DNA from 2 places in the Micromonospora sp. PTRAS2 genome. Region 1 is predicted to be linked to the other one. Evidence: riboswitches for the same ligand, from Rfam matches in the RefSeq annotation. Region 1 holds a riboswitch; the other holds the start of a gene.
What was found. A riboswitch is a leader RNA that binds a small molecule or an ion and turns the genes downstream of it on or off. The one in region 1 is predicted to bind cobalamin.
Positions count from the first base shown of each region.

Region 2: it holds a riboswitch for cobalamin, as region 1 does, so the genes downstream of both, ACVMYR_RS23460 (ribonucleoside-diphosphate reductase subunit alpha) here and bluB (5,6-dimethylbenzimidazole synthase) in region 1, are expected to answer to the same signal.

Region 1 covers NZ_JBSWBU010000001.1:664,593-670,434, forward strand. Annotated here, with positions in the region: gene ACVMYR_RS03180 (Rieske 2Fe-2S domain-containing protein) at 131-982, opposite strand; gene ACVMYR_RS03185 (hypothetical protein) at 1,082-1,408, opposite strand; gene bluB (5,6-dimethylbenzimidazole synthase) at 1,482-2,126, opposite strand; cobalamin riboswitch at 2,162-2,360, opposite strand; gene ACVMYR_RS03195 (AraC family transcriptional regulator) at 2,378-3,355, opposite strand; gene ACVMYR_RS03200 (AraC family transcriptional regulator) at 3,463-4,494, opposite strand; gene ACVMYR_RS03205 (crotonase/enoyl-CoA hydratase family protein) at 4,780-5,541, shown strand; gene ACVMYR_RS03210 (dihydrolipoyl dehydrogenase family protein) at 5,555-5,842, opposite strand, start outside.
Region 2 covers NZ_JBSWBU010000008.1:108,198-114,039, forward strand. Annotated here, with positions in the region: gene ACVMYR_RS23455 (glycoside hydrolase family 2 TIM barrel-domain containing protein) at 147-3,278, shown strand; cobalamin riboswitch at 3,445-3,655, shown strand; gene ACVMYR_RS23460 (ribonucleoside-diphosphate reductase subunit alpha) at 3,792-5,842, shown strand, end outside.

The DNA of each region.
Region 1 (5,842 bases):
GCCGGGCGGGGCCGGGCGGGGCGAATGATCGACTTCATGTCGCCGACATGGGGGCATCCGGCGTGCGGGAAACCGCCATGTCGCCGACATGGCGGCCGGGCCCGCAGGTCTGGCCTGGGCCGGCCGGGCCTCAGGGCAGCCTCGCCTCCAGGACCCCGTCGACCACCCGGGTCGGCAGGATCTGCTGGTCGTTCCCGGACGGCCCGTGCATGACCTCGCCTCCGTTGAGCCGGAACGCGCTCCCGTGCCACGGGCAGACGACGCAGGCATGTCCGTCGATCTCGGTGACCTCGCCCTCGCCGAGCGGGCCGCTCTGGTGCGGGCAGCGCTCCAGCATCACCGTGACCTCGTCGCCGTGCCGGTAGAGGATCACCGAGACGTCGTCCACCTCGCGGGTGACCAGCTTCCGCTGGGGCAGGTTGGCCATGTCCGCCAGCGGGTGCCAGCCCTCGCCGATCCGGTGCAGTTCGGAGATGCTCTGGTTGACCTGCGCCCCCTGCTTGTACGCGAGGTGCCCGCCGAGGTACGCCCCCGCGCTCGCCGCGCCCAGCCCGAGGTAGGCCAGCGCCCGCCCCGTCCCGTGCCGCCCGCGCAGCCGGGCCGCCAGCGAGCCCGCGTACAGGGTCAGGCCGACGGCGTTGGCGGCGGCGTGCACCAGCCCGACGCGGCGCTGCTCCCGGGAGAGGGCCGCCCAGTCGTTCAGGCCGGCGATCGCCGCCGGGACGGCGCTGACGGTGCCCAGCCCCACCAGGGCGGTGGCCGCCCGGCGCTGGCCGGGCATCAGGTCGAGTACGGCCGCGCTGATCCAGGAGCCGACCGGCACCTGCACCAGCGCCGGGTGCAGCGGATGGCCGATGAAGACGCCGTGCAGCAGGTCGCGGACCCGCTGCGGGCGCAGAGTGGCCTGGACGCCGCGCTGCAGCCGGTCGCCGGCCTGGTCCAGGGCCGAAGCCTGTTCGAGTTTCGTCAAGAGTGCCCGCATTCCGTCCGACTTCCCGGCAGAAGCGGTCGCAAACCGGGCAGCCGTGCCGGGTGTCCGGCGTACGCACGGGTCGCGCGTACGCCGGACGCGGGACCCCGGCTACCGGCAGATGAACTGGGTGGTGCCGCTGTACTGGGTCGTGCTGCCGTCGAAGTAGCTGTAGCTGGCCCGCACCGGGTGGCCGAGGTTGCTGGCCGGGCAGGTGGCGAAGAGGGTCGACCCGGCGGTCGTGAAGGTGCCGACGCTGCCGGAGTACCAGGTGATGCTCCAGGTCGTCGTGCCGGCGCTGCTGGCGTCGCAGTAGAACTGAGACGCCATGGACTCGCAGAAGGGTGCCGGGGCGGCGGCGAGGGCCGGGGTGGCACCGGCGGCGAGGCCCAGGGCGGCGAGGGCGGACGCGGCCAGGACCTTGACGGTGGTACGCATGGAACTCCTCCCAACGTAGCTAAGTGATGACTCAGCGCCACGCCAGCCTAGCCACCGCATAGACGTACCTGAATTAGCCGTTTGGTCGGTCGGTCACCCGTTGCGGCCAGCGGTCGTGGTGCACCGCCTCGGCGAGGGGCCGGCGTCGCCGCCACCCGTGCCGCTCCAGGTCGGGCACGGCCTCCAGGTGCGTGACCGGCCCGACGCAGAGCCAGGCCACCGGCCGGATGCCGGCCGGCACGCCCAGCAGCTCGGCGAGGAACGGCTCCCGGTAGAAGGAGACCCACCCGACGCCCAGCCCCTCGGCGGTGGCGGCGAGCCAGAGGTTCTGGATGGCCAGGCAGACCGAGTAGAGGCCGGCGTCGGCGATGGCGTGCCGCCCGAGCACGGCCGGGCCGCCGCGCTCCGGGTCGTACGTGACGACGACCGCCAGCGTCGACTCCAGCACCCCGTCGATCTTGATACGCGCGAACCGCTCGGCCGCCGCGCCGTCCAGGGTGGCGGCGAACGTGGCCCGCTCGGCCTGCACGTGCCGGTGGAACCGGCGGCGGACGGCGGCGTCCCGGACCAGGACGAAGTCCCACGGCTGCGAGTACCCGACGCTGGGCGCGGCGTGCGCGGCGTCGAGGATCCGGTGCAGGGTGTCGGCCGGCACCGGCTCCCCGGTGAACTGGGCCCGGACGTCCCGGCGGCGGTGGATGGCGTCGTAGAGTTCCACAGGCAGGCTCCCGCTGCGCTCGGCCCACCCAGCGGGTGGGCGGTCGACGCGAGGCCGGTCTTCGGACTCCCGGATCGACGCCTGCCCGTCCGCCTTCCCAGCCGCACGGCCAGTGGCTGCGCTCCTCGCGCGTGGACGGTGGCTCCCCGGTCACCGCGGCGGGCCCGTGCCGGATTCACACCGGCTTCCCGATTCTCCCCGCACCCGCGGGGCACCTCGCATGATCGTGCCGCCGGCGATGCTAACCCGTGTCAGCGGTGCAGCGTCCGGCCGGGCAGTTCCCCGTACGTGGTGAGGTAACGGGCGGCGAAGCGGCGCGGGTCGGCGAATCCCCAGCGCGCGGCGGTCGCGGCCACGGAGGTGCCGTCGCCGGGCGTGGCCCGGGACAGTTCCTGGCGGGCCAGGTCGAGTCGCACCCGACGCAGGTAGGCCAGGGGGGTCATGCCGAGCTGACTGCGGAACGCGAGCTGCACGGCGCGGGGGGTGGCGCCGGCGGCGCGGGCGATGTCGACGAGGCCGATGTCGGTCCCGGCGGCGGACTCGATGAAGGCGATCGCCCGGCGCAGGGTCCCCGCGTGGGCGTCGGCCCGGTCGCACGGCCGGTCCTCCCGGAGGGCGTTGCTGGGAAACGCGGCGAGCGTCGCCGCGGCGAGCAGGCGGCCGAGGCCACCGAGGACGAGCGGGGACGCGCCCGGCGCGCCGCCGGCGGCCATGACGGACTCCGCGTACCGGACGGTCTGCCGCCACCGCCACTCCGCCTCGGCGCGGATCGGCCGGAAGCTGACGAACCGCAGGGGTGCCAGCGGCCGGTCCGGATCGGCGCGGGCGACCTGGTCGATCAGCGAGAGGTCCAGCAGGACGCAGGTCACGTCCAGGTCGCTGGACCACGAGGAGCCGGGCAGGTCGGGCTGGTACAGCACGGCGACCTCGCCGGGCCCGACCATCTCGTCGACACCGTCGCAGCGGCGCCCGAAGCACCCCCGGCGGGGGGCGGCGAGCAGGACGTACCCGAGGGGTTCCGCCTGCACCCGCAGGTCGAGGGCGATGCTGACGTCGTCGATGCAGAACGCACCGGCGTTCCACCGGTCGTGGCGGAGCGGAAGCCCGGTCGGCACGGCGGCCAGCCGCACGCTGCGTCCGTACGCGGTCTCGTAGACGTGCGCCGCCTCCGCCGGGTCGCTGGTCGAGAACCGGGTGAGCGTGGGCGGGCCGTGATTACCCGAAGTCACCAATTCACCCCCCTGGGTCACGAGGGAGCCTAGCTACCCGCGCGGGCGGACAGTGCAACGGCACGCCGGAGCGCCACCTCCCAGGCCCGAGGGATTCTCGCCGCCGGTCAGCTCCGCAGGGTCTGGCTGGGCGGCCGCCCGTAGGCCCGGCGGTACTCGGTGGCGAACCGGCCCAGGTGAGCGAAGCCCCACCGGGCGGCGACGGCGGCCACGGTGAGGCCCGCGCCGGGCTCGGCGGCCTGGAGTTCGGTGTGCACCCGTTCCAGGCGTACCCGTCGCAGATAGCGCGTCGGGGTGGTGTCGAGGTGCTTGCGGAATGCCTGCTGGAGCGCCCGCGCGCCCAGCCCGGCCGCGACCGCCACGTCGGTCACGGTCAGGGCCTGGTCCGCGTACTGCTCGATGTAGGCGACCGCACGACGGACCGCGGCCGGCGCGACGCCCCCCGCGCCGCGCGTCGGCGCCTCGGTCATCGTCGTGTTGGGAAACGTGGCCAGCGCGACGGCCACCAGCAGGCCCGTCGCCTCCGCCTGCACCAGCGCGTTGGACCCGAACGCGGCGCCCGGCAGCGCCACCTGGGTGAGATAGCGCGTGGTGTTGCGCCAGAGCTGGGCGGCGGACGGGGACACCGGCGACAGCCCCTGGAACCGCAGGTCGACCGGCGCGAGGCCGCACCGCTCCTGCGCCACCCGCCGCACGTCGGCCAGGGGAAGCTCCACGGCGAGGACCTCCATGTCGCGGTGCAGGATCGCCCTGGTCCGCCCAGGCGGCACCAGCAGCAGGTCACCCGCGCCGGCCATCACCTCCCCGGCCCCGACGTCGACCCCCCAGCCGCCGGAGAGCACCTCCGCCACCCCGACGACGTCCCGGGTGAACACGTCGTTGTCCGCGTTCATCGGATAGCGCACCCGGGCCACGCTGGCCGAGCCAAACCGCGCGTGGGCGGCCCGGAAGACGACCCCACCGCGGCGGTCGAAGGCGCGGAGCCGATGCTCGGGGTAGGCCGCCAACAGCCAGCGGTGCGCCTCGTCCGGGTCGTCCGTGACGAGCCGCGACCACAGCCCCGACTGGTCGGTGGCCGCCTCGTCGCCACAGTCGACCCGCTTCGTCGCGGACGGCCCCGCCCCGGTACGTCCTGTCACGACATCTCCCCGCATCGCCGGCGGCGGCGCCGACCGGCGTCCCTCACCCTCACCTCACCCGGGGCCCACGGCGACGGGCGACGGACACCGCACGAGTACGCGTCGCCACGTTCGGTGGCCCTTCAGCGCGCATTCTGACGGCCGACGAAAGGCGAGAGAAGCCGCCACGGGCCGGGCTGTCCGCCGTGCGAAGCCGATGTACGGAGTACGAACACCGGTGGCCGTCCGGCAGGGTGGTCACGCCCGCGCTGGTGCGTCGGCGTCCGGGCAGGGCATGCTGTCCCGATGGGGGTACGGGTCGAGCACGCCGCCGCGGTGACCACGGTGATCCTGGACCGGCCGGCGTCCCGCAACGCCGTCGACGGTCCCACCGCCCGGGCCCTGGCCGACGCATTCCGCGCCTTCGAGGCCGACCCGGCGGCAGCGGTCGCCGTGCTGTGGGGGGCCGGCGGCACGTTCTGCGCCGGGGCGGACCTCAAGGCGATCGGCACGCCGAGCGGCAACCGGGTCGAGCCGGACGGCGACGGCCCGATGGGCCCGACGCGGCTGCGGCTGTCCAAGCCGGTGATCGCCGCGATCTCCGGGTACGCCGTGGCCGGCGGGCTGGAGCTGGCGCTCTGGTGCGACCTGCGGGTCGCCGAGTCCGACGCGGTGCTCGGCGTGTTCTGCCGGCGCTGGGGCGTGCCACTGGTCGACGGCGGCACCGTCCGCCTGCCGAGGCTGATCGGCGAGAGCCGGGCGATGGACCTGATCCTCACGGGCCGGCCGGTCCCGGCCGAGGAGGCGTACGCGATGGGGTTGGTGAACCGGCTGGTCGCGCCGGGTGCGGCCCGCGCGGAGGCCGAGCGGCTGGCCGCCGAGATCGCCCGGCACCCGCAGGCGTGCCTGCGCAACGACCGGGCGGCCGTGCTGGCCGGCGCGAACCTGCCCGAGCCGGACGCCCTCGCGGTGGAGCTGGCCTACGGCGCGGCGTCCCTCGCGGCCGACGCGACGGCGGGGGCGGCCCGCTTCGCGGCCGGCGCGGGCCGCCACGGCACCCCCGCCTGAGGATGTCGATCGGCTAACTCAGGTCGCGCACGGCGGTCTCGATGGCGCGGTGGAACGTCGGGTACGCGTAGATCATGTGCCGGAGCCGGCTCAGCGGCACCTCCGCGTGCACCGCCACCACCAGGCCCGACAGCACCTCGCCGCCGGCCGGGCCGACCGAGGTGGCCCCGACCAGCACCCCCCGGTCGGCGTCCGCGACCAGCTTGACGAACCCGTCGCCCCGGTGGATCCAGCCCCGGGTGGACGAGTCGAGCCGGCTCACCCCGACCTGCACGTTGATGCCCCGCTCGCGGGCCTGCCG
Region 2 (5,842 bases), on a different contig from region 1:
GATATTGACATCAGATGTCATACGAATTACGTTGGCGATGCTCCCGTCACCTCCGCCAGGCGGGGGAGCGCACGTGCCGCAGCAGCCCTGCCTGCACCCGGACGGCCCGGTTCTTCAACCCGCATTCCCGAGAGATGGGGAGGACAATGCGAAAGCTAGCCGCTGCCCTCACGGCGCTGGTCACCGCCGCCGCGCTCGTGCTGATCGGGCCGCCGGGACCGGCGTCCGCCGCCCCCTACGTTCCGCAGGGGTCCAACCGGTCCGTGCTCAACTTCAACACCAACTGGCTGTTCTCCGGTGACGTGCCCGGCGGGGCCGGGCAGGCCGTGGGGCTCGACGAGAGCGGCTTCGTCCCCGTGACCCTGCCCTACTTCCGGACCCATCCGCACAAGGGCTTCCCCAAGGGCGACTTCGAGGTGCCCGCCTCGTGGTACCGCCGCCACTTCACGCTGCCCACCCAGTACGCCGGCCGCCGGATCGCGGTCGAGTTCCAGGGCGTCGCGAAGGTCGCCGACGTCTACGTCAACGGCACCTTCGTCGGCCAGCACAAGGGCGCCTACACGTCCTTCACGTACGACGTCACGCCGTACCTCAACATCGGCGGCGCCGACAACGTGATCGCGGTGAAGGTCGACTCCATGACCCGCAACGACATCCCGCCGGAGGGCGGCGCGATCGACTACTACGTCTGGGGCGGGATCGTCCGCGACGTCAACATGATCGTCGCCGACCCGGTGCACGTGGACTGGACGTACCTCACCACGCCGAACACCAACACGGTGAACGCGCGGACCCGGGTGCGCAACGACAGCGCACAGTCCCGGTCGGTCACCGTCGTCACCCAGGTCGTCGACGCCACCAACAACGTCGTGGCCACCGGCACGGCCACCCAGACCATCGGCGCGCAGTCGGCCGTCGAGTTCGCCTACAACACCAGCACGATCGCCAACCCCACCGCCTGGCACCCGGACCGCCCGTACCTCTACACCGTCTACACGCAGGTGCGCGACGGCTCCACCTACGTGGACGAGCACAAGACCCGGATCGGCATCCGGAGCATCCAGTTCAACAAGAGCGACGGCAAGTTCTACATCAACGGCCAGGCGCTGAAGCTGCGCGGGCTCAACCGGCACGAGTCCTACCCCTACATCGGCCGGGCCGCGCCCAACCGGCTCCAGGCCAAGGACGCCGACATCATCAAGTACGAACTCGGCGCGAACATCGTGCGGACCTCGCACTACCCGCAGGACCCGGAGTTCCTCGACCGCGCCGACGAGATCGGTCTGCTGGTGATGGAGGAGATCCCCGGCTGGCAGCACATCGGCAACACCGCGTGGCAGGACATCGCGGTGGAGAACGTCCGCGAGATGGTGATGCGCGACCGCAACCACCCGTCGGTCGTGCTGTGGGGGGTGCGGATCAACGAGTCCGGCGACAACCACAACTTCTACACCCGCACCAACAACCTGGCCCGGCAGCTCGACCCGTCGCGTCCCACCGGCGGCGTGCGCAACTTCAAGGGCAGCGAGCTGCTGGAGGACGTCTACACCTACAACGACTTCTCCGGCACCGCGGAAGCGCCGACCGTGCTGCCGTGGCTGGTCACCGAGGCGGTCGGGCACACCTCCCCGCACAAGTCGTGGGACCCGGAGCAGACGCAGGTCAACACGATGCGGGTGCACCTGAACGTGCAGAACACCGCCGCCGGCAGGTCGAACATGGCCGGCGCGCTGGGCTGGGCGGCCTTCGACTACAACACCACGTTCGTGACCCCGCCGTCCTGCCAGGACTACACCTGCTACCACGGCGTCTCGGACATCTTCCGGATCCCGAAGATCGCCGCCGCCGCGTACGCCTCGCAGCGCGACCCGGCGCTGTACGGGCCGTACGTGTCGATCGCCAGCCAGTGGACGCCCGGCGTCTCCAGCGGCACCGTCTACGTCGGCGGCAACTGCCAGCAGGTCGAGCTGTTCGTCAACGGCGCGTCCCGCGGGCGCATCAACCCCAACGCGTACACGAGCCTGCCGCACCCGATGTTCCAGTTCACCGGGATCACCGTGAGCAGCGGGCAACTGCGGGCCGACTGCTGGATCGGCGGGCAGGTCGTGGCCACCGACACCCGGCACACCCCGGGCGCGGCGACCCGGCTGACGCTGACGGCCGACGACTCCGCGATCAAGGCCGACGGCGGGGACATGACCCGCGTCGTGGTCAAGGCCCTCGACAGCAACAACCAGGTGGTACCCACCAACAGCGCCCCCGTGTCGTTCACCGTCACCGGGCCCGGGGCGGTCGTGGGGGAGAGCCCGCTGGCCCTGGAGGCCGGCACCGGCGCGGTGTATCTCAAGAGCGCGCTGGGCCAGACCGGCGCGGTGACGCTGACGGCGTCGGCGCCGGGCCTGACGTCGGCGAACGTCACCGTGAACACGACCGCGTTCACCGACCCGATCGTGCCGACCAGCGGCGCGTACACGTTCGGCTTCCCGGTCGACGTCAACGACCGGCAGAGCTTCACCTACGCGGGGAGCTGGCAGGCCGTCGGGGACAACCAGACCTTCAGCAAGGACTACACCCGCAGCGGCACGGCCGGTGACACGGCCACCCTCACCGTCACCGGCAACCGCGTGGTGCTGTTCGGGGTGCAGGACCCGTCGCACGGCTCGGCCGCCGTCTCGGTCGACGGCGGCCCGGAGCAGACGGTCAGCTTCCAGGCGTCCGCCCGTCGCGGCAACGTGGCGCTCTTCAACAGCGGCACCCTCACCCAGGGGCAGCACGTCGTGCGGGTGCGGGTCGTCGGCAACGGCTCCGTCGCGCTGGACCGGGCGACCGTCGTGTCGGCCGCGCCGGCCGTGGTGGCGCCGCCCCCGGCGAACGGCGGCAACGGCCAGCAGGGCACCATCGTCGGCACCCAGTCCAACCGCTGCGTGGACGTGCCGAACTCGACGACGACCAACGGCACCCAGGTGCAGCTCTTCGACTGCGGCGGCGGCAGCAACCAGCGGTGGACCTACACGTCGAGCCGCCAGCTCCAGGTGTACGGCAACAAGTGCCTGGACGCCTACGGCCAGGGCACCAGCAACGGCACCACGGTCGTGATCTGGGACTGCAACGGCGGCAGCAACCAGCAGTGGAACGTCAACGCCAACGGCAGCATCACGGGCGTCGCGTCGGGGCTCTGCCTGGACGCCAGCGGCGCCGCCACCGCCAACGGCACGAAGATCGTCCTGTGGTCGTGCAACGGCGGCGCGAACCAGCAGTGGAGCCTGAAGACCTCCTAGCCGGCCGCAAACCCGGATCCGGGCCAGCCCGCGCACCTGCGGGCTGGCCCGTCGTCCGGCGGGTGGCCCGTGGTCGCCACTCACCTGGCGTGAGGGGAAAGTCACGCTGCGAGGCGACTCGCCCGACACATCATCTGGTGTTGCCATCTTCGCCTTGCGCCCATATATGGTGTCACCCGTAGCTGGTTCGGCCATCGGTCCACGGTGGTCGAGGCAAGAGGGAACCCGGTGTGATTCCGGGGCTGCCCCGCAGCGGTGAGTGGGAACGACCGCCGTCAACGAAGCACTGGGCCCGGCGGGGCCTGGGAAGCGACGGTCAGTAGGCACCGAGCACGACGCCCGCGAGTCCGAAGACCTGCCAGCGTGCCGCACGCGACGCGTGCGGCGGTCGAAGGCCGCGTGGGACGGCCGACGCCATCAGCCGGCAGCGGCGGCGGGTTGTGCCGTCGCGGGTGTCCGGCGGCGTCCTCCCGCGCGCCCTCGACCTCGGGGACGGGCTTGAGGAGGGCGAACATGAGCGCGACGCGCGAGCAGGCGGGGCCGGGGCAACGCCGGCACGTCATGCAGGTCCGTAAGCGGGACGGCGACACCGAGCCGGTGGACGTCAACAAGATCGTCGAAGCGGTGCAGCGCTGGGTCGCCGACCTGGACGAGGTCGACCCGCTGCGGGTGGCGACGAAGACGATCAGCGGCCTGTACGACGGGGCGACCACGGCCGAGCTGGACAAGCTGTCGATCCAGACGGCGGCGGAGCTGATCGGCGAGGAACCGCAGTACTCGAAGCTGGCGGCGCGGCTGCTGGCCGCGTACGTGGCCGAGGAGGTCCGCGGGCAGCAGGTGGAAAGCTTCAGCCAGTCCATCCGGTACGCCCACGGCCTGGGCCTGATCGGCGACGGCACGGCCGCCTTCGTGGCCGCCCACGCCCGCGAGCTGGACGACGCCGTCGACCCGGCCGGGGACCTGCGGTTCGAGTACTTCGGCCTGCGCACGGTCGCCGACCGTTACCTGCTGCGGCACCCGCAGACCCGGCTCGTGGTGGAGACGCCGCAGTACTGGCTGCTGCGGGTGGCCTGCGGGCTGTCGCAGACGGCGGGGGAGGCGGTCGACTTCTACCGCCTGATGTCCACCCTGGCGTACCTGCCCAGCTCGCCGACGCTGTTCAACTCCGGCACCCGGCACACCCAGATGTCGTCGTGCTTCCTGGTCGACTCGCCGCGCGACGAACTCGACTCCATCTACGAGCGCTACCACCAGGTGGCGAAGCTGTCGAAGTTCTCCGGCGGCATCGGCATCTCCTGGTCGCGGGTGCGCGGCCGGGGCGCGTTGATCCGGGGCACCAACGGGCGCTCGAACGGGATCGTGCCGTTTCTCAAGACGCTCGACGCCGGGGTGGCGGCGGTCAACCAGGGCGGCCGGCGCAAGGGCGCGGCCTGCGTCTACCTGGAGCCGTGGCACCCGGACATCGAGGAGTTCCTGGAGCTGCGGGACAACACCGGCGAGGAGTCCCGGCGCACCCACAACCTGAACCTGGCCAACTGGATCCCGGACGAGTTCATGCGCCGGGTCGAGGCCGACGGCGACTGGTCGCTGATCGACCCGTCCGACGCCCCCGAGCTGCCCGACCTGTACGGCGAGGCGTTCGACTCCGCGTACCGGGCGGCGGAGAAGAAGGCCGTCGGCACGGTCCGGGCCCGCGACCTGTACGGGCGGATGATGCGCACGCTCGCGCAGACCGGCAACGGGTGGATGACGTTCAAGGACGCGTCCAACCGGCTGTCCAACCAGACCGGCGAGCCGGGCAACGTGATCCACCTGTCGAACCTGTGCACCGAGATCCTGGAGGTCAACGACGACGCCGAGACGGCGGTGTGCAACCTCGGCTCGGTCAACCTGGGCGCGCACGTGGGTGCCGACGGCGTCGACTGGGACCGGCTGCGCGCGACCGTCCGCACGGCGGTGGTGTTCCTCGACCGGGTGATCGACATCAACTACTACCCGGCCGAGCAGGCGGCGGCGTCTAACCCGCGCTGGCGGCCGGTCGGGCTCGGGCTGATGGGCTTGCAGGACGCGCTGTTCACCCTGCGCCTGCCGTTCGACTCGCCCGAGGCCCGCGAGCTGTCGACCCGGGTGCAGGAGGAGATCTTCCTGACCGCGCTGGAGACCTCCGCCGGGCTCGCCGAGCGGTTCGGCCCGCACCCGGCGTACGCCCAGACCCGGGCCGCCAAGGGCGAGCTGCACCCGGACCTGTGGGGAGCGCGGGTCACGCAGCCGTCGCGGTGGGCCGCGCTGCGCGCGCGGATCGCCGCGCACGGCCTGCGCAACTCGCTGCTGGTCGCGATCGCGCCGACCGCCACCATCGCCTCGATCGCCGGCTGCTACGAGTGCATCGAGCCCCAGGTGTCCAACCTGTTCAAGCGCGAGACCATGTCCGGCGAGTTCCTCCAGGTCAACACGTACCTGGTCCGTGAGCTGAAGGCGCGCGGGCTGTGGACCCCGGCGATCCGCGAGCGGATCAAGCGGGACGAGGGCTCGGTGCAGGGCGTCACCGAGCTGCCCGAGGCGGT